One region of the Tatumella terrea genome, then DNA from elsewhere that is predicted to be linked to it. Evidence: predicted binding sites of a transcription regulator. Region 1 holds the regulator's gene; each other region holds the start of a gene.
The links. Region 1 encodes PhoB, which activates phosphate uptake and scavenging genes when phosphate is short. Its sites were predicted from a motif close to CTGTCATAAAACTGNCNNAT; they were not measured.
Positions count from the first base shown of each region.

Region 2: ugpB (sn-glycerol-3-phosphate ABC transporter substrate-binding protein UgpB) is a predicted target of PhoB. The motif match lies at 4,307-4,326, and genes of this name have one in related genera.
Region 3: pstS (phosphate ABC transporter substrate-binding protein PstS) is a predicted target of PhoB. The motif match lies at 6,197-6,216, and genes of this name have one in related genera.

Region 1 is NZ_BAAAFX010000013.1:412,068-420,435, reverse strand. It holds gene brnQ (branched-chain amino acid transport system II carrier protein) at 1-99, opposite strand, end outside; gene ABD035_RS10070 (cobalamin-independent methionine synthase II family protein) at 491-1,594, opposite strand; gene phoR (phosphate regulon sensor histidine kinase PhoR) at 1,818-3,134, opposite strand; gene phoB (phosphate response regulator transcription factor PhoB) at 3,149-3,838, opposite strand; gene sbcD (exonuclease subunit SbcD) at 4,032-5,264, shown strand; gene ABD035_RS10050 (SbcC/MukB-like Walker B domain-containing protein) at 5,261-8,368, shown strand, end outside.
Region 2 is NZ_BAAAFX010000011.1:137,090-145,457, reverse strand. It holds gene ugpQ (glycerophosphodiester phosphodiesterase) at 1-11, opposite strand, end outside; gene ABD035_RS07360 (sn-glycerol-3-phosphate import ATP-binding protein UgpC) at 8-1,081, opposite strand; gene ugpE (sn-glycerol-3-phosphate ABC transporter permease UgpE) at 1,085-1,930, opposite strand; gene ugpA (sn-glycerol-3-phosphate ABC transporter permease UgpA) at 1,927-2,814, opposite strand; gene ugpB (sn-glycerol-3-phosphate ABC transporter substrate-binding protein UgpB) at 2,905-4,224, opposite strand; gene rpoH (RNA polymerase sigma factor RpoH) at 4,455-5,312, opposite strand; gene ftsX (permease-like cell division protein FtsX) at 5,565-6,593, opposite strand; gene ftsE (cell division ATP-binding protein FtsE) at 6,590-7,252, opposite strand; gene ftsY (signal recognition particle-docking protein FtsY) at 7,258-8,368, opposite strand, start outside.
Region 3 is NZ_BAAAFX010000011.1:86,708-95,075, forward strand. It holds gene recG (ATP-dependent DNA helicase RecG) at 1-169, opposite strand, end outside; gene trmH (tRNA (guanosine(18)-2'-O)-methyltransferase TrmH) at 166-876, opposite strand; gene spoT (bifunctional GTP diphosphokinase/guanosine-3',5'-bis pyrophosphate 3'-pyrophosphohydrolase) at 881-2,998, opposite strand; gene rpoZ (DNA-directed RNA polymerase subunit omega) at 3,020-3,295, opposite strand; gene gmk (guanylate kinase) at 3,350-3,973, opposite strand; gene ligB (NAD-dependent DNA ligase LigB) at 4,210-5,919, shown strand; gene pstS (phosphate ABC transporter substrate-binding protein PstS) at 6,322-7,365, shown strand; gene pstC (phosphate ABC transporter permease PstC) at 7,440-8,368, shown strand, end outside.

The DNA of each region.
Region 1 (8,368 bases):
CACCATCGGCGGGAAGATTATATTGCCGGCGCCGACAAACAGGGCAAAAGTCATAAAGCCCAGCGCAAGGATATCTTTAGTAGTTAAACGTTTAGTCATAAATCACTCTGCACATCATGTGCTGACAGAAGCAGGAAGTTGGGTTTGGTTATCATCCATCCACGAATAATTTTTCACCCGATACTGACACCCTGCCGGGCGCCGGACTGAAAACAGCGAAATATTCGGTTTATTATTTTTCACCAGAGGATTTGATGATAACGGTCATAAGTAAAACTTTTATAGGGAAGAAAGGCAATAACGGATCGTCAAACCAGTAGGATATGTCATATTTATTCTGAAAAGCAGTGGATATGAGGGTGTTTGCTGCAGGCAGGCGGGGATGATGTGTTTATTATTTGTCCGGAGCATAAGGATATATACATTTTTCATATGACGGACAACGAAAAGGCGCGGGATCCGCGCCTTTTCTGACAGGGTCAGGCCATCGTTACCAGACTTCTCCGGCAATCGCGACCACACTGCGGATCTTCTGCCATTGTTCGTCTTCGGTAATACTATTCCCTTCCTCGGTCGAGGCAAAACCACACTGCGGGCTCAGACAGAGCTGTTCCGGGCTGAGGAACTCCGAGGCTTCTGCAATGCGGGCTTTCACCTGTGCAGGATCCTCCGGCGTCCCGTTTTTAGTCGTGATCAGACCCAGCACCGCCTGTTGATGTCCGGGGCGGATAAAACGCAGCGGTTCAAAGCCTCCGGAACGCTCATTGTCATATTCCAGGAAGAAGGCATCGACATTCACCTGACCAAATAAAATTTCGGCCACCGGCTCGTAGCCCCCTTCGGAAATCCAGGTAGAACGGAAATTTCCGCGACACACATGTAAGCCGACGGTGAGATCAGACGGTTTACCGATCAGCGCCTGGTTCAGGACTCTGGCATAAGTTTCTGCCAGCGTATCCGGATTATCACCACGGGCCCTGACCTGCGCTTTCTGGTCTTCGGAACATAAATAGGCCCAGACCGTATCATCGAGCTGCAGATAACGGCATCCGGCCTGATAGAAGGCGTGGATAGCCTCGCGCCATGTGGCGGCCAGATCATCAAAATAGTCATTCAGATCCGGGTAGACCGTTTCATCGATATATTCCCGTCCGCCACGGAAATGCAGCACGCTCGGGCTGGGGATGGTCATTTTAGCCACGGCATCACCGGCAATACTCTGCAGGTAACGGAAATCTTCCAGCATCGGGTGGTCTTTGAATCCCAGTTTGCCGGTCACACGCACCCCACGGGCTTTGGTTTCTACCCCGTTAAAACGGATACCGTGAGCCGCTTCGAAAGGCTCCACCCCTTCCAGTCCTTCAAAAAAGTCAAAATGCCACCAGGCACGACGAAATTCACCGTCGGTAACGACCTGTAATCCGGCTGCGCGTTGTTTCTCTACCACATCCAGGATAGCGGCATCTTCAATTTTTCTGAGTTCTTCTGCGCTCAGCGTGCCGTTAGCAAATTCTGAACGAGCCTGTTTAATGGAGGCAGGACGTAAAAAGCTACCTACAGTTTCTGCACGAAATGGGGCGTGTTCTCTTTGCATTATTATTCTCCGGGTCCGCTATCGTTCCGGCGACTGGTCATAAAAAGCCATCCGGACGGCTAAATGTCTTTCTGTAGCATGACATGAGGAAAATTCCTCATCAACTGATGAAATTTCAGTATAGATGAATTTTTCTCATTATTGACTTCAGGAAACTTCATTATCCGCGGGAACGGCCTTGCCGGAAGGAACGGGGCACAGACACTGCGCCCCTGGAAAGACTTCAGGAGGTGAGTGTCTCCGCAGCGTTCTCTTTAGCGACAATCAGCCGCGAGGGAAGCTGAAAACTGAAACAGGTGGCTTTTCCGGGGATGCTGGTGACCGACAGCCGGCTGCCGTGATGCCCCAGCGCATGCTTGACTATCGCCAGGCCCAGGCCGCTGCCGCCGGTTTGCCGGGAGCGGGCCTTATCCACCCGGTAAAAGCGTTCGGTCAGATGAGGAATATGCTCGGCGGCAATCCCCGGACCGTTATCGGTCACTGAGAAGAGAGCCCCCTGTGCGTCCCGCTGCCAGGCGATATCAATACGTGTATTTTCAGGCGTGTGGCTGAGCGCATTGTAAACCAGGTTAGAGATCGCACTGCGCAACTGTTCATCATTGCCGGATACCCGCAGATCGCTGTCCACCGAGAAACTGACCACCTGTCCCGGATGCTTCAGACTGTCAGCTTCCTGTTGCAGCATCGACAGCATCCCCGGAACATCGACAATCTCCCGGGTATTCATGGCCGGGGCGGCTTCTATCCGGGTCAGGGTCATAAGCTGTCGGATAAGCCCTTCCATTCGCCGTGACTGTTCCTGCATGGTGCCTACCGCTTTCATCCGCAACGGCGCATTCATCTGGTCGTCTTCCATCATCTCCAGATACCCCTGGATAACCGTCAACGGGGTACGTAATTCATGGCTGACATTGGCAAAAAAGTGGCTGCGCATATTTTCCAGCTGACGCATCTGTGTCATATCCCGCGCGCTGATCATCCATTGGCCTTCGGTATAAGGTACAATTCTGAACTCCATATGATGACCATTATTCAGTAATTGCGTCAGTGGTTTATCGAAATCGGCGGTCTGTAAATAGCGGCTGAATTCGGGGTAACGCAGTAAATTCAGGATATTTTGCCCGTTATCCTCCGGCCAGCGCAGTCCCAGATATTGCTGAGCCAGACCGTTGCACCAGAAGATATTCCCCTCTTCGGTAGTCAGCACTAACGCATCCGGCAGCGACTCGGCCCCACTGCGGAAACGTTTGATCAGGCTTCTCAGTTCACGACGCCGATGCCGGTTGCGCGCCTGCATAAGGTACAGACCGTGAAATAACGGTTCCCAGCTCCCCTTGCCGGTCGGCGGGGTCATACTTTTATCCACCCATAACCAGTGGGACAGCCGCATCAGTTGGAAAAAATGCCAGAACAGTAATAAAGCAACCGCCAGAAACAGACACAAGCCCGGATGACCACTCACCAGCCCGGCAATCCCCCCGGCGAGGCAGACCAGCAGAAATTCTGACAGCAAGGTACGCCACGAAAGTTTGTCCAGCAAAAGTCACACTCCTATCAGAAACGGGCAGAAAACCGGTAACCGGTGCCCCGGACAGTCTGAACCATACGTTCATAACCACTGACTTCAAGCGCTTTACGTAAACGGCGGATATGCACATCCACTGTTCTGTCTTCCACGTAGACGTTGGTTCCCCAGACATGATTCAGTAATTGCTCGCGACTGTAAACACGCTCAGGATGGGTCATAAAGAAATGCAGGAGTTTATATTCGGTTGGCCCCATATCCAGCGGGGTTTCGCCGGCCATCACCCGGTGGGAGGTCGGGTCTAAGGTCAGGCCCTGAATATCGATGAGTTCATCATCGGCCATCGGTGAGATACGACGGATCACGGCCTTGATCCTGGCAATCAGTTCCCGGGGAGAAAAGGGCTTGGTAATATAGTCATCAGCTCCCGCATCCAGACCGCGCACCCGATCTTCTTCTTCCCCACGCGCTGTCAGCATCACGACCGGGATATCCCGGGTCATCGCTTCTTTTTTCATATATTTGATCAGCTGAACACCCGTGCCTCCCGGCAGCATCCAGTCAAGCAGGATCAGATCGGGCCAGGGTTCAATCAGATGCTTCACCGCGCTGTCATAATCTTCAGCCTCGATGGGATGGTAACCATTCTGCTCCAGCACAAAACATAACATTTCACGGATTGGAGCTTCATCTTCCACGACAAGAATGCGTTTAGCCATTGTTTCTCCAGAGGATATTTCCGGATTCTTCCGGTATACGCGGCACATTATGAGACAGTTTTATGACAGATTTATGAAGGAATGTCAGGGATATCTTTACTGACGACCCCGCCTGACACCCGCAGAAAGATACTTTTTTATCCCTGCACCGTCTGCAGGTATACTGCGGGCAGCAGGCACTCTCGGGAGCATTATGAAAATTATCCATACCTCGGACTGGCACCTGGGCCAGTTTTTTTATTCCCGGAGCCGGGCGAAGGAACATCAGGCTTTCCTTGACTGGCTTCTCTCGCAGATCACTCTGCATCAGGTTAATGCCCTGATAGTAGCCGGAGATATTTTTGATACCGGATCCCCGCCCAGTTATGCCAGGGAGATGTATAACCAGTTTATTGTTGAGCTGCAAAAAACCGGATGCCAGTTGGTGATCCTGGCCGGTAATCATGATTCAGTGGCGGTGCTGAACGAGTCACGGGCACTGCTGGCCTGTCTGAATACACGGGTGATCGCCAGCGCCAGCCCTGACGTCGATGATCAACTGGTGGTTCTGAACGATGCTCAGGATCGCCCTGCCGCCATTGTCTGTGCGATCCCGTATTTACGTCCGCGTGATATCCAGCTCAGTCAGGCCGGTCTGGACAGTCAGCAAAAACAGCAAAATCTGCTGCAGGCGATTGCCGGCCATTACCGGCACTGTTATCAGGCCGCCCTGCGGCTGCGCGAAACCCTGGGGTCTCCGGCGCTGCCGATCATCGCGACCGGGCACCTGACGGCCCTGGGGGTCAGTAAAAGCGATTCGGTGCGTGATATTTATATCGGTACCCTGGATGCTTTCCCGGCTTCCGCCTTTCCGCCCGCGGATTATATCGCTTTAGGCCATATCCACCGTCCGCAACAGGTCGGCGGTCAGCCCCATATCCGTTACAGCGGCTCACCCATCGCACTCAGTTTTGATGAGTCCGCCACGGAGAAGAGCGTATGTCTGGTGGAGTTCAGCCCGCAATCCGCCCCGGTCATCACCCCGTTACCCGTGCCCTGCGTTCAGCCACTGAAAACGCTGAAAGGGTCACTGGCAGACATCGAACAGCAACTGGCGTCACTGACGCCGCTGGCAGACGGCACCCCGGTCTGGCTGGATATCGAAGTCACGCAGCAGGAGTACCTCAGTGACCTGCAGCAACGGATAGAAACACTGACGGAAGGCCGCCCGGCGGAAGTCCTGCTGTTACGACGCAGCCGGACGGGCGCGGCCCGCGGTATCGACTGCGAAAATAATGAAACCCTGAGCGAGCTGACCGCTGAAGAGGTGTTTCTGCGTCGTCTGAGTCGTGAAGAAGCGTTACCGGAAGAAGAACAGCAGCGACTCCTGACGCTGTTTCTTCAGACCCTGGAACAGGTCCGGGATACCGGCACGGAGAGTGAATGAAAATACTGACATTGCGGTTTAAAAACCTGAATGCCCTGCGTGGGGAATGGTTTATTGATTTCCGGCGTGAACCCTTTGCCGGTAACGGACTGTTTGCCATCACCGGAGATACCGGGGCGGGGAAAACTACCCTGCTCGATGCTATCTGCCTGGCACTCTATCACCAGACCCCAAGACTGCCGAATATCAGTCAGTCGCAGAATGCACTGATGAGCCGCGGTTGCAGCGACTGCCTTGCCGAAGTCGAATTTGAAATTCGCGGCGAAGCCTGGCGGGCGTTCTGGAGCCAGAACCGTGCCCGCAACCAGCCGGACGGTAAACTGCAGCCCCCGCGGGCAGAACTGGCACGCTGTGCGGATAACGTGATTGTTGCGGATAAACTTCAGGATAAGCTGCGCTACACCGAACAGCTCTCCGGGCTCAATTTCCAGCGATTTACCCGCTCGATGATGCTCTCGCAGGGGCAGTTCGCGGCTTTCCTGAATGCCCCGCCGGGCGAACGGGCTGAGCTGCTGGAAGAACTGACCGGCACCGAAATCTACGGGCAGATCTCCCGCAGTGTGTTTGAACAACATAAAGCCTTACGGCAGCAACTCGACACATTGCGGGCCGGATTATCAGGGGTGGTCTTACTGGATGAGGTAGCCCGCCAGCAGATCCTGGACCGGCAACAGGGACTGCAAACCACAGAACAGCAACTGCAGCAGGCAGTGACCCGTCATGAGCAGGCCCTGCACTGGCTGAACCAGACCCGGCAACTCACAGAGCAGCACCGGCAACGTGAACAGGCGCACCGGGAGACCCGGGAGCGTCTGGTAGAGGCAGAACCCCGTCGCCTGCGTCTGCAGCGCAGTGAGCCGGCGGAAAAAATCAGACCGCAGTGGCAGCAGTTACAGAGCCGCCGGCAGTCACAGCAGGCACTGGTCACCGAACAGGCCCTGTCGGCCGAACGCCTGAAACAAACAGAGTCCGGATACCGGCAGGCCCACGAACGGTGGCAGACCGCTGAACAAGGCTATCGCCATCAACAGATGCAGCAGCAGCAACTGGAGACCCTGCTCAGTGAACAGGTGATCCCGCTGGACCACACGATCGCCAGCGAAGAACAGCAACTGACCCGGTATCTGAAACAACTGAACGAACAGCAGCAGCAACAGGCAGATACCCGTCAGTCCGTCACTCAGACTGAGCAGCAATTGCAACAACTGAACGGTCAGCGTGAACAGTGGCTGAGCTGGCGTCAGCAGTATATGAGCCTGGCAGAGTGGGGCCCTGCCCTGCCCCTGTGGCGCGAGAGACTGACTCAATGGCAGCAGCATACGCTGACGGCCCGGACACTGCATGAGCGCATGACGCAGCAGCAACAGGAACTCAGCCAGCAGGCACAGGTACTGAACGGCCTGAACGACCATCTTCCGCCCCTCCAGCAGGCAGAAGCGGCCGCCGTCACAAAACTTGAACATCTGACGCAGCAGCAACAGTCCCTGGAAAATGCACATAGCAGCGACTCATTACGTCAGGCACTGGAGGATGCACAATCCCGCCGCGCCCGTCAGCAGCAACTGCTGTTACTGGCCACCAAAGCTGAGCCGTTACAGCTTCAGCTGAACAAGCTGCATCCTCTGGCAACCGCGCTGCAGCAAAAGATCGCTGCCGATGAACAGTCGCTGACACAGTTTCGTGAGCTGTTCCAGACTGAACGAAAACAACTGCAGGCGCTGATCACTCTTTGTGAACTGGAGGCGAGGATCACCGATCTTGCGACATTGCGCGAGACCCTTGAGGCCGGACACCCCTGCCCACTGTGTGGCTCCTGTGAGCATCCGTCGGTCGCGGAATATAAACAACTGCAGCCCGCCGAAAATCAGCAACTGAAACTCGCGCAGGATAAACGGGTGGCCGAACTTCAGGAGCAAGGTGTTCAGCGTAAAGAACAACTGGCCCAGGCCCGGCAGCAGCACGGGCAAATGACGGAGGAGATCTCCACCCTGACGGCGGCACTGGCGGAGTCTGAGGCACAATGGCAGTCGCTGTGCCTGGCCGAGGGGCTGACGCTGAAACTCACTGAGATGCCACGGCTGCAACAGTATCTGCAGGAGACAGAAGCCCGGGAACAACAGGTCCGCCGGCAGTTACAGCAACGTGAACAGGCCGCCCTGGCCTGTCAGCAGGCCAGGGAACACTATTATCAATGCCATGACCGCTTACTGCGCCACCAGCAACAAACTGCATTGATGACGGAGCAGCAGAATACCCGTCAGGCCGCCGTTGAAGAAAGCAGCAATAATTACCGGCAGACAGCCGGGCAGGCGGAAAAACTACTGGCCGCATTACGGGAAGAGACGGCCCGCTACGCATTGTCGCTGCCGGAAGAGATCCGGGCAGCGGAAACGTGGCTGGATACGCAGCAGGCGCTATGGAAGCACTGGCAACATAATGAACAGCAACTTCGCGACAGTGAGCCGGAACAGATCCGCCTGACCACCTCGCGGGAAAAATTACAGCAGGACCTCCGTCAGCAACTTACAACCCTCTCGCAGACAGAACAGACTATCACACAGCAACGGGCGCAGCTGTCTGCATTGCGGGAAAAACGCCATGCCTTATTTGCCGATAAAGACGTCAGCGTGGCACGACAGGCCATGCAGCATGAGTTACAACAGCAGCAAAAGCAGCAACAGGCGTTACTGGAACAGTCTCATGCCTTACAGCGTGAACTCAGCCTGCAGGATGGTCAGCACCGTCAGCTCGAACAGCAGTGCCGCCAGCTGGCAGAACAACGACAGAACGACGAGCTGGCATTCAGCGATGCCCTGCAGCAACAGGGATTCAGCGATAGCGAGGCTTTCTCTGCTGCCCTGCTGGAAGAAGAAACCGCCACTGCCCTGCGCCGGCAACTGCAGGAACTGGAACAGGCCAGCGATCAGACCGGCACCCTGTTACAACAGGCGCATGAGAGCCTGCAGCAGCATCTGCAACAGCGGCCGGAGGGGATTCCGGAAGAGAGCGAAGCCCTGACAGAGATGACCGCTGCCCTGAAACAGCGACTGAAAGAAACGGTCTGGCAGCAGGGAGAACTTCGCGAACAGCTTCAGGCCGATGAT
Region 2 (8,368 bases), on a different contig from region 1:
TGAGTTTTCATTCCAGACGTTGTCCTGTAGTGGTGTCAAAATAGTGCCGGGCAGTCAGCGGAAACTCCAGCCATAGCAATGACCGGGGCTGCGGACGTTGCTCATGAGGTAAACGGACCACCAGACGATGTTCCCCGATTTTACCATGGACTAAGTTATCAGCCCCGAGGATTTCCAGCGTTTCAACCTGCATCGGCACTCCGCCCTCTTCCCGGGAACGGAGTTTAATATGTTCCGGGCGGACCCCTAAGGTTATCTGCCGGTTGGCCAGACCGGGCTGCTGCTGGCTGAGGGGAAGATGGCACTGCGGGTCGAGGATAATGTCCCGGCCATCAGCGCTGATTTTCCCTGGCAGCAGGTTCATGGCCGGTGAACCGATAAAGGCCGCAACAAAGGTCGTTGCCGGTTTTTCATAGACTTCGACCGGCGTTCCGACCTGCTCAACAATGCCTTTATTCATCACCATGACACGCTGGGCCAGTGTCATGGCTTCTACCTGGTCATGGGTCACATAAAGACTGGTTGTTCTCAGCCGTTGATGGAGTTGCTGCAACTCCAGCCGCATTTGTACCCGTAAGCGGGCATCCAGGTTAGAAAGAGGTTCATCAAACAGGAACACCGATGGCTCGCGCACAATGGCCCGTCCCATCGCAACCCGCTGACGCTGCCCTCCCGATAATTCACGGGGATGGCGGGTCAGTAAGGTATCCAGTTCCAGGCTACGGGCTGCCTGCAGGACCTTCTGGCGGATCTGTTCTTTAGCCATCCCCCGGATACGGAGTCCGTACCCCATATTCTGCTCAACCGTCATATGCGGGTATAACGCATAATTCTGAAACACCATCGCAATACCGCGATCTTTCGGCTCCAGGGTAGTGACACACTGATTATCAATATAAATATCGCCGGAGCTGACCGTTTCGAGGCCAGCCACCATTCTCAGTAAGGTCGACTTTCCGCAGCCGGAAGGGCCGACCATCACCATAAATTCGCCTTCTTCAATCGTAATATTCAGCGGCTGAATGATCCGGTTTTTGCCATCATACGATTTTGTTACTGCCTGAAAATGTACACTTGCCATAACTTATTTCTCACTTTCTACCAGGCCTTTCACAAAGGCACGCTGCATAATAATCACGACGAGCAACGGCGGAATAAGGGTCAGCAGCATCGCTGCCATCACCAGGTTCCACTGTGTCACGCCATCCCCCAGCGAAATCATTCCGCGTATACCTGCAACAGCGGTGCTCATCCGTGAATCACTGGTAATGAGCAAGGGCCAGAGATACTGGTTCCAGCCATAGATAAAGGTAATCACGAACAGGGCTGCCAGATTGGTTTTGGATAATGGCAATACAATGTCAAAAAAGAAGCGCATCGGGCTGGCGCCATCAATACGGGCAGCCTCAATCAGCTCATTCGGTAAGGACAGAAAGAACTGCCGGAACAAAAACGTGGCCGTGGCCGATGCCATCATCGGCAATATCAACCCGTTATAGCTGTTGAGCATATGCAGCTGTGACACCACTTCCACGGTCGGGAAGATGCGGACTTCGACAGGTAACATCAGCGTGATAAAGATCATCCAGAAAAAGAACTGACGCAGCGGAAAACGAAACCAGACCAGCGCAAACGCAGAGATGATCGAAATGGAAATTTTACCGACCGTGATACCTAACGCCATAATCATACTGTTGAGTAACATATGGCCAATAGGCGGGCTACCGGAACTGACGCCCTGCGTCCAGATGGTGTGAATGTTTTGCCAGAGATGGCTGCCGGGCAGCAACGATATCGGGGATTGGAAGACCTCATGGTTATCCAGGCTGGCAGCAACCACCGCGATATAAACAGGGAACAGAATGGTCAGAATACCCAGCCATAACATGATGTGACTGAAGATATCGAGACCACGACGATTTTCTATCATTGGTAGCGCACCTTACGTTCAATATACCGGAACTGAACGACCGTCAGCAGAATGACAATCACCATTAACACCACCGACTGAGCCGCCGAGGCACTCAGGTCCAGCCCCGTGAAACCTTCACGATAAATTTTATAAATCAGGGTCGTGGTGGACTGCACCGGACCGCCCTGGGTCGCCGCATCAATCACCGGGAAAGTATCAAAGAAGGCATAGACCAGATTGACGACCAGCAGGAAGAAACTTACCGGGGTGATCAATGGCAAAGAAAGATTGATAAACCGGCGTACCGGCCCGGCGCCGTCCAGCGCTGCGGCTTCGACTAAAGAACGGGGAATCGCCTGTAATGCTGCGAAGAAAAACAGAAAGTTATAGCTTAACTGCTGCCAGACTGATGCCAGGACAACCAGAACCATCGCCTGACCACTATTTTGTGCATGATTCCAGTTATAGCCCATCCATTGCAGCGCATGGCTTAGCACCCCCATGCCGGGGTTAAACAGGAACATCCAGAGTACGGCCGCTATCGCCGGCGAGACGGCATAGGGCAGCAGCAGTAACATCTGATAAAACTTCTTCAGGCGCAGAACATGATCTACCAGCGCTGCAAATAGCAGTGAAATGACCAGGCCTATCCCCGTCACCAGACCGCTGAAAATGATCGTCGTACGGAAGGAGTCCAGGTAATACGGATCCCGGAACAGTTCATAAAAGTTTTCAAGCCCGACAAAGCGGGAAGAAAATCCGAAGGGATCCAGATTTTCAAGTGAATACCATAGCGCTTCACTGGCCGGCCAGATGAAGAAAATCAGCGTGACCGCCAGCTGTGGCAGCAGCAACAGGTAAGGCAGAACGCGCTGATGAAATACGGGGCGGGAAGATGACATAATCGAAGACCTCAGGCGGTAAGACGATAAAAGCTACCCTCCCGGGCCCGCCTGACGGTGAGGCCTGAGAGGGTATCGCTGATACCGGGGTTACTGAACCTGCTGGCGGAAACGTTCCAGCAGCAGATTTCCACGTTTAACCGCGTTATCCAGCGCAACTTTCGGGGTTTCTTTGCCCGTCCAGACGCTTTCCAGCTCTTCATCAATGACCGTACGGATTTGCGGCATATTGCCAAGACGTAAGCCTTTAGTGAAAGGCAGAGGCGGCTTATTCAGCATCTGTTTCATGGCAATATCTTCGCCCGGATTCTGTTTATAGAATCCCTGCTGGCGGGTCAGGTCATAAGCCGCCTCTGTGGCGGGCAGATAACCGGTTTTCTGATGCCATTCTGCCGCAATCGCAGGCTCGGCCAGGAACTTCATGAATTCGGCCACGCCCTTATACGTCTGAGCGCTCTGACCGCGCATCACCCACAGGCTGGCTCCGCCGATCATGGCATTCTGCGGGGCTTTTTTGTCTGTTGCATCGTAAGGCAGCATGCCGACACCAAAGTTAAATTTGGCGTACTGGCGAATATCGGCCAGAGAGGCAGACGAAGCGGTCGTCATACCACATTCACCACTATAGAATTTCGCGGTAGATTCATCCTTACGACCGTAATAGGTGAACGTCCCGGCTTTATTCATCTGTTCCAGCATTTCAATATGACGGATCTGCTCCGGTCCGTTAAACACCAGTTTTGCGTCGGTGCCATCAAAGCCATTATTCTCTGTAGCGAAAGGCAGACCGTGCCAGGCGCTGAACTCTTCAAGCTGGATCCAGCCCTGCCATCCACTCGCATAGCCACAATTCATTCCGGACTTACGTAATGCCGCTGCATCTGTTTCCAGTTCCTGCCAGGTCACCGGCGGCTTTTCAGGATCCAGACCCGCTTTTTTGAAAGCATCTTTGTTGTAATAGAGCACCGGGGTTGAACTGTTGAACGGTTCCGAGAGGAGTTGCCCGGTTTTCGCCTCGGAATAATAGCCGGCAATGGTCGGTACAAACTGCTTTTCGTCAAACGGGATCCCGGCATCTTTGAACACCTGATAAACCGGTTTAATGGCGTGGGAGGCCATCATGGTTGCGGTGCCGACTTCATACACCTGTAATATGGCCGGCGCATTTCCGCCACGCACGGCCGCAATGCCTGCCGCCAGACTTTGTTCATAATTCCCTTTATAGACAGGGACAATTTTATAGTCAGGATGTTGCTGGTTAAAACGCTGAGCCAGGGAGTTGACTTCTGTCCCCAGCCCGCCGTCCATGGAGTGCCAGAAAGGTATTTCAGTGACTGCAAATGCATTACTACTCAGGCCGGAGGCCAGTAACAACCCTGCTGCATAGTGACGTATTTTTATTGCTGACATAGTTTTATCCTGTGGCATTAACTGTCCGCTAAGAGATTCGCGAGCTAAAATGACACGGGAAAATGACAGAAAAATTAATTAAAGATGTCAGTTATATGACTAAAGAATGACAGGACTCCCGGCAGAACGGGGAATCTGTTAAACATCAGGCTCGATCAATTGCGCTGCCCCGGCTACCAGACAATAAAAAAGGGCGGCCACCAGGCCACCCTTCTGTAAAATTATCCGGATCAGGCTTCGATAGCCACCCGCAATTTTTTCATGGCATTCTTTTCCAGCTGGCGAACACGCTCTGCGGAAACACCATACTGATCGGCCAGTTCCTGCAACGTTGTTTTGCTGTCTTCATCCAGCCAGCGGGCACGGATGATATTCTGGCTACGCTCATCCAGACCCTGCATCGCATCGCTCAACTTATCAGCCGCATGCGCTTCCCAGTTATCTTCTTCAATGCCGTCAGCAAAGTCAGACGCTTTATCCTGCAGATACAGCATAGGGGCCATCGATTTCCCTTCGCTGCTTTCGTCATCCGGCGTCGGATCAAATGTCATATCCTGGGCAGCCATCCGTGATTCCATTTCACGGACATCTTTGCTGCTGACGCCCAGTTCACGGGCAACCATTTCGACTTCATCCTGATTAAACCAGCCGAGGCGCTGTTTAGTCTTACGCAGGTTAAAGAACAGTTTACGCTGAGCTTTCGTGGTGGCCACTTTCACGATACGCCAGTTGCGCAGCACGTATTCGTGGATTTCTGCTTTGATCCAGTGGACTGCGAAGGAAACCAGACGCACACCCACTTCCGGATTAAAACGGCGTACCGCTTTCATCAGGCCGATATTACCTTCCTGAATAAGATCCGCCTGAGGCAGGCCATAACCTGCATAATTACGAGCAATATGAACCACAAAGCGCAGATGTGACAGGATCAGCTTTTTCGCTGCATCCAGATCGCCCTGGTAATGCAGCCGTTCAGCCAGCGCTTTTTCCTCGTCGGCTGTCAGCATCGGGCAGCCGTTCGCGGCCCGGATATATGCATCCAGATTACCCAGAGGAGCAATAGCTAAAGCATGCATTTCTTTGGTCATTCAAACCCTCTCAGAATTATTGAAAAATATTGCCTGATCCTTACCACAACCGGCGTCTTTATTATGTCAGCCATGTCTAAAGATCGAAAGCAATGCGTGCTATTAATCAGTAAGACACTAAAGTTATCCACAGGTTCATTCTTTAATGTGAATAGTTCTGACGGGACACCGGAGGTACAGCGGGGAAATTATCCTCTGCTCCCCGACACATGGCAACAGAGGATAAGTATAGCAAAAAAACATTTCTCCGGATTACTGGGGTGTAAAACGGCGTAAATGTTGTGCCGTCGCAAGCCAGGCGGCAATCCAGCCGACAATGGCCGACACCAGCAGCAGCAGCAGGGCCTCGTCGAATGAAAATCCTTTCAAATCAAAGGACGTACTGAAGACACTCGCCACATGAGACACAACCGATTCAAGGCGGAACACCAGGATCTCGGAGAGGATCAGCGAAACAACGGCGCCGGACAAGCCCAGCATGGCACCGCCATAAACAAAGGGTCGTAAGATAAAACCATCCGTCGCACCGAGAAGTTTCTGTACGTTGATGGTATCTCTGCGGGCAAAGATACTGAGCCTGACGCTATTACCGATGACGAGGAACACCGCCACCACCATCAGTAACCCAATCATCAGTGCCACCTGACCGACCAGACCCGTTAAGGCGGATAATCTGGCAAACCAGCTATCATCCATACGTACCTGGTCAATACCACTCACTTTCGCCACCCGATCACGCAATGTATTCATGGTGTCTGAATTCTGGAAGTTGAGTTTTGGCGTAATGATCGCCACCGCCGGCAGGGGGTTCTGCTCCAGCATATCCATTGCGCCGCCGAATCCGGACCAGTTACGGAACTCGTTCAGGGCTTCTTCGCGACTCAGATAATCAACATGTTCCACACCGTCGGTCTGTTTCAGCTGATTAATCACATTCTGCGCAGCATCATCATCCAGTGTTTTCGACAAATAGACCGTCAGCTGCGGCGCCGGGTACCATTCGTTCGCCGCCTGGTCGACGTTCTTCCACACGATATAACACACACTCGGCAGCGTCAGTGAGATAGCAATAACCGTGACCGTCAACAGGGTGGCCAATGGCTGGCGTAACATATCGGACAACATTCCGCGCCAGGCATAGTGCCATTGTTCCTGCCAGCCACCGCGCAGTGCTTTCTCTTTCGACACCCGTTTAGGTTTTGGCTTCGCCCGGGGCCGGGCGGCCGCGGCCGGTGCTTTTTTAACCCGGCGGTTTACCTGATTACCCTTGCCAAACTTCATGCCACTCCCCCATGTAATCGTCCCTGACTGAGGGTCATAACACGATAATTCCTACGGGAAATAAGAGACATATCATGAGTTGCCATCAGGACAGTGACACCGACGCGATTAAATTCTTCAAATAAGCGCAGTATATCTTCCGATAATGCGTGATCGAGGTTACCGGTCGGTTCATCCGCCAGCAATAATGCCGGTTTATTGACAACGGCTCTGGCAATACCGACACGTTGTTGTTCACCCCCGGAGAGCTGAATCGGGAAACTCTTCGCTTTATCAAGCAGGCCAACTTTATCCAGAGCCGCAGAGACCCTGCGGCGAATATCTTCACCGCTGGCACCGGAGATAATTAACGGGATAGCAATGTTGTCATACACGGTTCTGTCCATTAGCAGATGGTGATCCTGGAAGATCATGCCAATCTGACGGCGCAGAAACGGCACCTCGCTGTTGCGTAAACGCGTTATATTATGTCCGCTAAACCAGATTTGTCCGGCACTGGGGCGCTCGATCCCGCAGATAAGCTTGAGTAAGGTACTCTTACCTGCCCCGGAATGACCGGTCAGAAACGCCATTTCTCCCTGACGCAGATGAAAATCTACGCCCTGAAGCGCCTGGCGTCCTCCCAGATATGCTTTACTGACCTCTTCAAAGCGAATCATCCAAATTAGTCCTCTCGGGCAAACAATGCCTCTATAAAATCGCCGGCCTTAAATGGCCGTAAATCATCGATGCTTTCTCCGACACCGATGAATCGGATAGGAATACCGAACTGGTCTGCCACAGAGAAGATCACTCCCCCTTTCGCTGTACCGTCCAGCTTAGTCAGTGTAATACCGGTCAGGCCTACCGCTTCATGGAATAACTTAGTCTGGCTGACGGCGTTCTGCCCTGTGCTGGCATCAATGGTCAGCATCACTTCATGCGGAGCACTGTCATCCAGTTTACTCATCACACGAGTGATCTTTTTCAGCTCTTCCATCAGGTGCGATTTATTCTGTAACCGGCCTGCGGTATCCGCAATCAGGACATCAATACCACGGGATTTAGCGGCCTGAATGGCATCAAAAATCACCGATGCTGAATCCGCACCGGTATGCTGGGATACGACCGGAATGTTGTTACGCTGTCCCCAGACTTCCAGCTGCTCTACCGCGGCGGCACGGAAAGTATCCCCGGCGGCCAGCATGACCGATTTTCCTTCCGACTGATACTGACGAGCCAGCTTACCGATAGTGGTAGTTTTACCCACACCATTGACACCGACCATCAGAATAACAAACGGTGTTTTTCCTTCAATATCCAGCGGTTGCTCGACCTTATCCAGAATAGCAGACATTTCCTGCTTCAGAATGCCATACAGCGCTTCAGCATCGCGCAGCTGTTTACGGCTTGCCTGAGCGGTGAGGTTACTGATAATTTTACGGGTAGTATCAACGCCAACGTCGGCGATAAGTAGTTGTTCTTCAAGCTCTTCGAACAGGTCGTCGTCGATTTTTTTTCCGCGGAACAACCCGATAAAACCGGTACCGAGGTTCTGTCGTGTTTTGACCAGACTGCGTTTTAAACGGGCAAAGAAACCTTCACGGGCAGGTCGTTCCTGCTCGGTAATAATGCCTGTTTCTGCAACGGTCTCTTCACTCTCTTCCGGACTAATCTTAGACGATTCCGCCGGGGTTTCCGGCACGTCTTCGATCAGTTCCGGCTGTTCAACGAGTTGCCCGTCGTTAGTTTCCGTCGCCGGCGGAATGTCAGGGGCGGCTTCCGGGGTCGGCTGT
Region 3 (8,368 bases), on a different contig from region 1:
GTAAATCATTGATCCGGTACAGGCGGGTACGGTCTTCGTAGCGAACGGGAAGGTGCAGTAAGAGATCCTGCAAAGTATGCAGCCCAAGCTTTGCCAGTTTTTCCGCCTGGCTGGCGCCTACGCCGGTCAGGGTCGTCAGCGAAATAGCGTCGAGCAGGCGGCCTTTCATTTTTTACGTTTTCGGCTGTGGCCGGTCGCCTGCATGGCAGACCACCAGTGCTCATCGGCTTCTACCTCACCCTGGTCGTTGATCCGGGGATAAGGTAGCCCTTTTTGTCGCGCGACCCGCGCCAGCACCGGATAGCCGCCTTCGAATAACAGGCGTTGCTGTTCAGCGTCGTCGAGCAGACAGTGGTCACGCTGGTACATTCCGGCGATTTGTCGCTGACGTTGGGCTTCATACAGGATCAGTGCACAGGCGACCGAAACATTCAGTGACTGCACCATCCCGAGCATCGGAATAATAATATCCTGATCAGCGAGGTCCAGGGCTTCCCGGGTGATGCCCGTTTTCTCCTGACCCATCAGAATACAGGTGGGCCGGGTATAATCGATATCACGGAAATCCACAGCCTTCCCGGAAAGATGGGTGGCCAGAACCTGCATACCTGCCGATTTGACCGTACTGACCGCTTCCCCGATGGTCCGGTGCGTAATGACATTGACCCAACTGTTGCTGCCGGCGGAAGAGGACACTGCGGTACGCATACGATCCCCGGGCCAGACGGCGTGCACATTATGGATACCGACAGCATCAGCCGTGCGGATCACCGCGGAAACGTTATGGGGCTTATGCACCTGTTCCATGCATACCGTCAGGTCATGCTGGCGGCGGGCCAGCATTTCCGATATCCGGGAAAAACGTTGGTCATTCATGTGATCAGTTACGGTTCCGGTGTACTTTAATCACATCCGGCATCACACGGATTTTGCGCATGATATCCGCCAGATGAATACGGTCATGGACCGTGAGACGCATAAAGGCAGTATATACACGGCCATCACGCTCCTCGGTATTCAGGCTCTGAATATTGGAATGACAGGTATTGATCGCGGCGGTCAGGTTCGCCAGGGCGCCCTGATGATTGAGCATATCCACTTTAATTTCTGTCACAAAGTCCTGCCCGGTCTCTTTATCCCATTCGACCGGCATAAACTTCTCTGCTTCTTTCTGGTAACCCCGGATATTACGGCAGGATTCATGATGCACCACCAGCCCCTTTCCGGGACTGACATGCGCCACAATCGGGTCACCAGGGATCGGCCGGCAACATTTTGCGAAGGTGATCAGCACACCGTCAGCCCCTTTAATCGGCAGCTTATGTTTCTTGCTGGTCGCCTGAGGCAGATGTTCTGTCGGCTCACCCGGCAGTAAATTCTTCGCCACTACCACGCTCATCGCATTACCCAGGCCAATTTCTGCCAGCAGATCATCCAGAGACGCCAGTTTCATCCGTTCCAGTTCATGGCGGATATTTTCCTGCGGAACTTCGGCCAGCTTTTTACTGCCGCCCAGCGCATGGCTAAGCAGACGGCGGCCGAGACTGACGGACTCTTCGCGTTTCAGGTTTTTCAGTAACTGGCGGATTTTAGCCCTGGCTTTCGAGCTGACCACAAAGTTGAGCCAGGCGGCATTCGGCCGGGCACCGGGGGCGGTAATGATTTCGATGGTCTGTCCGCTGGACAGGGACTGCGATAACGGATAAGGCTGTCGGTCCACCCTGGCACCCACACAGGCATGGCCGATATCCGTATGGACGGCATAGGCGAAATCGACCGGTGTCGCGCCAGCCGGCAGTTCGACAATACGGCCTTCCGGCGTAAATACGTAGATTTCGTCAGGAAACAGATCGGATTTCACGCTTTCGATGAATTCGAAGGAGTTCCCTGCACTTTGCTGCAGTTCAAGCAGACTTTGTAACCAACGCTGGGCACGAACCTGGGCGGTGGTGGACCCACTCTCGCCATGTTCCTTATAGGCCCAGTGTGCGGCAACCCCCATCTCTGCCATCTGATCCATATCTTCGGTACGGATCTGTACTTCCACAGGGACACCGTGTGGCCCAATCATGGACGTATGGAGAGACTGATAGCCGTTGGCTTTGGGGATCGCAATATAATCTTTTACCCTGCCCGGGCGAGGCTTATACAGGCTGTGCATTTGCCCGAGAACACGGTAGCAGGTATCGACATCCTTCACGATCACGCGGAAGGCATAGATATCCATAATTGAGTGAAAACGCTGCTCTTTGAGATGCATTTTCTGATAGATAGAGTAGAGATGTTTCTCACGGCCGCTGACACGGCAGGGGATCCCGGACTCCTGCAACCGGCCATCGATTTCGGCCAGTATTTTCTGGATCATCTCTTTACGGTTACCGCGGGCCGCTTTCACCACCTCTTTGATCACCCGGTAACGGTTAGGATAGAGCGCTTCAAACCCCAGCTCTTCCAGTTCCGTTTTCAGATGATGGATACCCAGCCGGTGGGCCAGGGGGCTATAGATTTCCAGCGTTTCCAGCGCGATACGCCGCCGCTTGTCCGGACGAAGCGAACCGAGGGTTCGCATATTGTGTGTCCGGTCTGCCAGCTTGATTAATATGACCCTGATATCCTGTACCATGGCCATAATCATCTTACGGAAGTTTTCTGCCTGAGCCTCTTTCTTATCGCGGAATTTCAGCTTATCCAGCTTGGATACGCCTTCGACAAGTTCTGCGACACTCTGACCAAACAGTTGCTCCATATCCTGGTAAGTTGCCGGGGTATCCTCAATCACATCGTGCAATAACGCGGCCATGAGTGTTTCATGGTCGAGTCGCATTTCAGCCAGAATACAGGCAACAGCGACCGGATGTGTAATGTAAGGTTCACCGCTGGAACGCGTCTGACCCTCATGAGCATCACGGGCAACAAGATAGGCTTGCCTGAGGCGTTTAATCTGATCCTCAGGCAAATATTTTTCAATCAGTTGATTAAGACTTTCAAACAGATACAAGGGCGGCCTGCAACAGTCAGATTAACGACGACCTTCAGCAATCGCGGTCACAGCCTGAAGTTCGGCCGTTTCCTGCTCATGCTGTTCCTGACGATCACGGACATCCAGAATCTGGTTGGTGATCAGCCCTTCTTCGATTTCGCGCAGAGCGATAACCGTGGTTTTATCGTTTTCTTCCGGAACCAGGGCGTCTTTGCCCCCTACCTGCATCTGACGTGCACGACGTGCAGCGACCAATACCAGGTCAAAACGGTTTCCAACTTTTTCTACTGCGTCCTGAACGGTTACGCGTGCCATAAGTGTGCTACTCCACAGATGAAGAAATGACTGGGCATCATACTGAAACCCGGTTCAGTGTGCCAATAATTTGCTGATTAATGCATCATGTCGTGCCGTCTGACGGCGAATACGCAGTCGTTCTGCACGGATAATGGTCTTCAGGTCAGAAAGAGCCAGATCAAAGTCATCATTAACGATCAGATAATCGTACTCTGCGTAATGACTCATTTCATCGACAGCCTTTGCCATGCGCTTTTCGATAATCTCTTCACTGTCCTGACCACGGCCTCTCAGACGCCTGTCCAGCTCGTCTTTTGACGGTGGCAGAACAAAGATGCTGCGGGACTCCGGCATCTGACGGCGGATCTGCTGAGCGCCTTGCCAGTCGATATCGAGAAAGACATCCACGCCGGTCGACAGCACCTGCTCAATCGCTTTACGGGACGTTCCGTAATAGTTACCAAAGACCTCGGCATACTCCAGAAATGCGTTTTCTGCAATCATGGCGCGGAATTCGTCTTTAGAGACGAAATAATAGTGCTCGCCTGCGACTTCGCCCGGTCGGATATCCCGGGTGGTGTGCGAAACGGAGACCTGAGTATCATACAGTGGCTGCGTTTTCAGCAACGCCTGTATCAGGCTGGATTTTCCTGCACCGCTAGGGGCGGAGACAATATAAAGCGTACCTTGGGCCATGGTTATCTTGAATTGAGTAAAGAGCGGGGACAATATTTTCATGATTATACACGCCCCGGCGCTCTGGCGCAGCGTTTGCTTGCATTTAGCCACAGATTTATTTGCGGGGCCGCCGGGTACTCCGTTGTCTGCAGACGGATAACCGGTGGCTTCTTTGTGATAAATCTCCGGTAATACAAGATGTTCTGTGGCACCTCCGTACCAAAAGCGGCATACCAGAAGCCGGAGGTGGGCTTGTGCTCAGGATCATACTTATTATTTGCGGGTTAACGGGGTTATCAGTGATGGCGGCGGACTGCCCGTCATGGACCGCCGCACGGGCGTTAACTGAAGTGACCCGTCTTCAGCAACAGCTCAGACAGTGGGATGATGCTTATTACCGGCAGGGACTGTCACCGGTCAGTGACAGCGACTATGACCGGCTGTCGGAAAAATTGCTGGCCTGGCAGACATGTGCCGGATTACCGCCCTCGCGCGTTATCCCTCGTTGGGCAGCCGGTGGGCGCCAGCCGCATCCCATCGCGCATACCGGCGTTCGTAAGCTGAAAGATAAGCAGGCAGTTTCCCGCTGGATGCAGGGTAAACAATCACTCATAGTACAACCTAAAATAGACGGCGTGGCGGTCACGCTGGTGTACCGGTACGGTAAGTTATCTGCCGTGACCAGTCGCGGGGATGGTATGCAGGGCGAACCCTGGCTTTCCAGAGCGTTAGCGGTTACCTCGGTTCCGCCGGCGATCCCGGCAGAGGCGGAAATCATCGTCCTGCAGGGGGAGATTTTCTTACCCCGCCACCGGCACCGGCGGGCGGTGGAAGGCGGGCTGGGAGACAGAGCCCGGGTTGCGGGACTGATGCGCAGTCAGGAAACCCTTCCTGAGGGACAGCGGCTGGGGATCTTTATCTGGGCCTGGCCGGACGGGCCGCCTTCATTACCGGCCCGCCTTGCACAGCTGTCGCGCTGGGGATTTCCCCTGACGGCGATATGGAGCCGGGAAGTGGCAACGGCAGAGGAGGTCGAACTGTGGCGTGATCGCTGGTTTCGCGGCGAATTACCCTTTACCACGGACGGTATTGTGATCCATTCCCTTCCTGCGGTGTCGCCGCAATGGCGGCCCGGTCATAACCTCTGGTCAGCGGCCTGGAAATATCCGCCCCCTGAAATCAGTACCGCGGTCAGGGAGATCCGTTTTACGGTCGGACGGACAGGCAAGGTGTCCGTCATTGCGGCTCTGCAGCCGGTAATGCTGGACGATAAACTCATCAGCCGCGTCAGCGCGGGGAGTGTCGCGACCTGGCGACGCAGGGATATTCTTGCCGGGGATGAAGTGATTATCGGGCTGGCCGGGCAGGGGGTTCCTGCAATCCGCCGGGTCGTGTGGCGGGTGGCTGAGCGCCATTATCCATCCCCGCCATCAGAGACCACTTTTCATGAGTTTAGCTGTTTCCGGCTGACGGCCGTGTGTCGTGAGCAATTTCTTTCCAGACTGAGCGGGCTGAGTGGTCGTCAGGGGCTGGACCTTCAGGGGATCAGCCGTGGCAGCTGGAAACAGATGCTGTCAGTACCGGCATTCAGTCACCTTTTATCATGGATGTCGTTCACCCCGGCGCAGCTCAGGCAGGCCGGGTTCAGCCCTGAGCGGGCGGCAGCTATTGTCCGCCAATTCCGTCAGACCCGCCAACGGCCGGCGATCCGCTGGCTGCAGGCGCTGGGGGTTCCGGTTCCCCGTCAGGCCGCCGTGCGTTTACATAATGAAGCGCTGTCCGTCCTGTCAGATCGTTCTTTGACCGACTGGCAGTCTCTGCCCGGTATCGGCAGACAGCGGGCCAGGAGGATCACCACACAGCTGCAGGATACCCGGTTCCGCGCGTTACTCACCTTCTTACAGCAGCAGACGGTACCGGTAACGCAGGTAACGTCCGCCGGACCCCCGATGGGCGATGGCTGACGGGCATCCGCCATTTTTTTGTATTCAGGTGTGACAACCCCGGATTTACCGCCGTTTGACGTTTGCGGTCAGGGGGGCCTTCTTTCGGTGGCGCGAAGGGCGTTACAGGACACCTGCCGGGCGTATCGTCCGGGAGCCGGGGCCGCCAACCCCCTGATATCAGCGGTGCGTTACCGTAAAAAAGGGACCGTTGCTGCCTGAAGACGTGTCCGTTTTATTCGTTTCGCCGCCGGCGCTGTGCCGTCCGGTAGCCCTGCGCCGGTCAAAGAGGGGAGGGTTGTCATAAAACTGTCATAATTCGGACATTTTAATGTCATTAAACTGTCCTATTTTGCCTCCTGCAGCATGATTAACCCGTTTAAACTGGCATTGAGCCTGAAAATACACTCCCCCGGAGGGAATATGACACTGATGCATAAGACTGTTGCCCGGGTACTGGCAGCGACATTGTCTCTGAGCGCTGTTTCTGCATTTGCAGCTACCGACTTAACCGGCGCGGGCGGGACATTTCCGGCCCCGGTATATGCCCGCTGGGCTGCAGATTACCAGAAAGCGAATGGTAGTCAGGTGAACTATCAGGGGATTGGTTCTTCCGGTGGTGTGAATCAAATCATTGCCAGAACCGTTGATTTCGGTGCTTCTGACGCACCACTTTCAGATACTGATCTGCAAAAACACGGTCTGTTCCAGTTCCCGACAGTGATCGGGGGTGTGGTTCTGGCGGTCAATCTGCCGGGCGTTAAATCCGGTGAGCTGACGCTGAACGGTGAAACTGTCGGTGATATCTATCTCGGAAAAATCAAAAAATGGAATGACCCGGCTATCGCGAAACTGAACCCGGGCATTCAGTTACCTTCTTCGAATATTAACGTCGTTCGCCGTGCAGACGGGTCAGGGACATCGTTTGTCTTCACAAGCTTCCTGTCCAAAGTAAACAGCGAGTGGAAAGATAAAATCGGTAAAGGGAACACCGTCAACTGGCCGGTCGGACTGGGCGGTAAAGGGAATGATGGCGTTGCCGCTTTCGTCCAGCGTCTGCCGGGGTCCATTGGTTATGTTGAGTATGCGTATGCAAAACAGAATAACCTGACCTATACCAAACTGGTGGATGCAGACGGCAAGGCTATTCTGCCTTCAGAGAAGAGTTTCAGCAACGCGGCGAAAGGCGCTGACTGGAAACAGACGTTTGCTCAGGACCTGACGTATCAGAAAGGCGATGATGCCTGGCCGATTTCATCGACCACCTTTATCCTGGTCTATAAAAAGCAGTCTGACGCCACTAAAGGGTCAGAAGTGTTAAAATTCTTTGACTGGGCCTATAACCACGGGAATAAAACCGCAGAAAGCCTGGATTACGCTACGTTACCGGCCTCTGTTATCGCAGAAATCCGTAGTGCGTGGAAAACCAATATCACTGATGCTAACGGAAAAGCGCTGTACCAGTAAGGCTTAATCCCGTTAACTCATGTGACCCCATGGGCGGCTGATGCCGCCCTGTTAATAGTGAAGCAGAGACTCTTATGGCGGAAAGAAAGCCGACATTTAAAGCCCCCGGGAAACAAGGTGACATTCTCTTCAGCGCACTGGTCAGGCTGGCCGCGCTGGTCGTGTTATTACTCCTGGGCGGTATTATCGTTTCCCTGATCATCTCCTCCTGGCCCAGCATCCACAAATTCGGATTTGCCTTCCTCTGGAATAAAACCTGGGATGCCCCGAACGAGCAGTTCGGTGCGCTGGTACCTATTTACGGGACGGTGGTCACGTCAATAATTGCTCTGCTGATTGCAGTACCGGTCAGTTTCGGTATTGCCCTGTTTCTGACGGAACTGTCCCCGGGCTGGTTGCGCCGTCCTCTGGGCACCGCTATCGAGCTACTGGCGGCGATCCCGAGTATTGTTTACGGCATGTGGGGATTATTTGTTTTTGCCCCTCTGTTTGCCGAATATTTTCAGACGCCGGTCGGTGACCTGTTGTCTTCTGTCCCCTTTATCGGCCAGCTCTTCTCAGGGCCTGCGTTCGGCATCGGCATCCTGGCGGCGGGGGTGATTCTGGCGATTATGATCATCCCTTACATCGCCTCGGTGATGCGTGATGTCTTCGAACAAACCCCGGTGATGATGAAAGAGTCAGCGTATGGACTCGGCTGTACAACCTGGGAAGTGATCTGGAATATCGTACTGCCGTTTACCCGCAACGGGGTGATCGGGGGAGTGATGCTCGGACTCGGACGCGCATTGGGTGAAACCATGGCCGTTACCTTTATTATCGGCAATACCTACCAGCTGGACAGTGCCTCGCTCTATATGCCGGGTAACAGCATTACTTCTGCGCTGGCGAATGAGTTCGCGGAAGCCTCCTCCGGCTTGCATGTGGCCGCATTGATGGAGCTTGGATTGATTCTGTTCTTCATTACTTTTGTGGTGCTGGCGATTTCCAAACTGATGATACT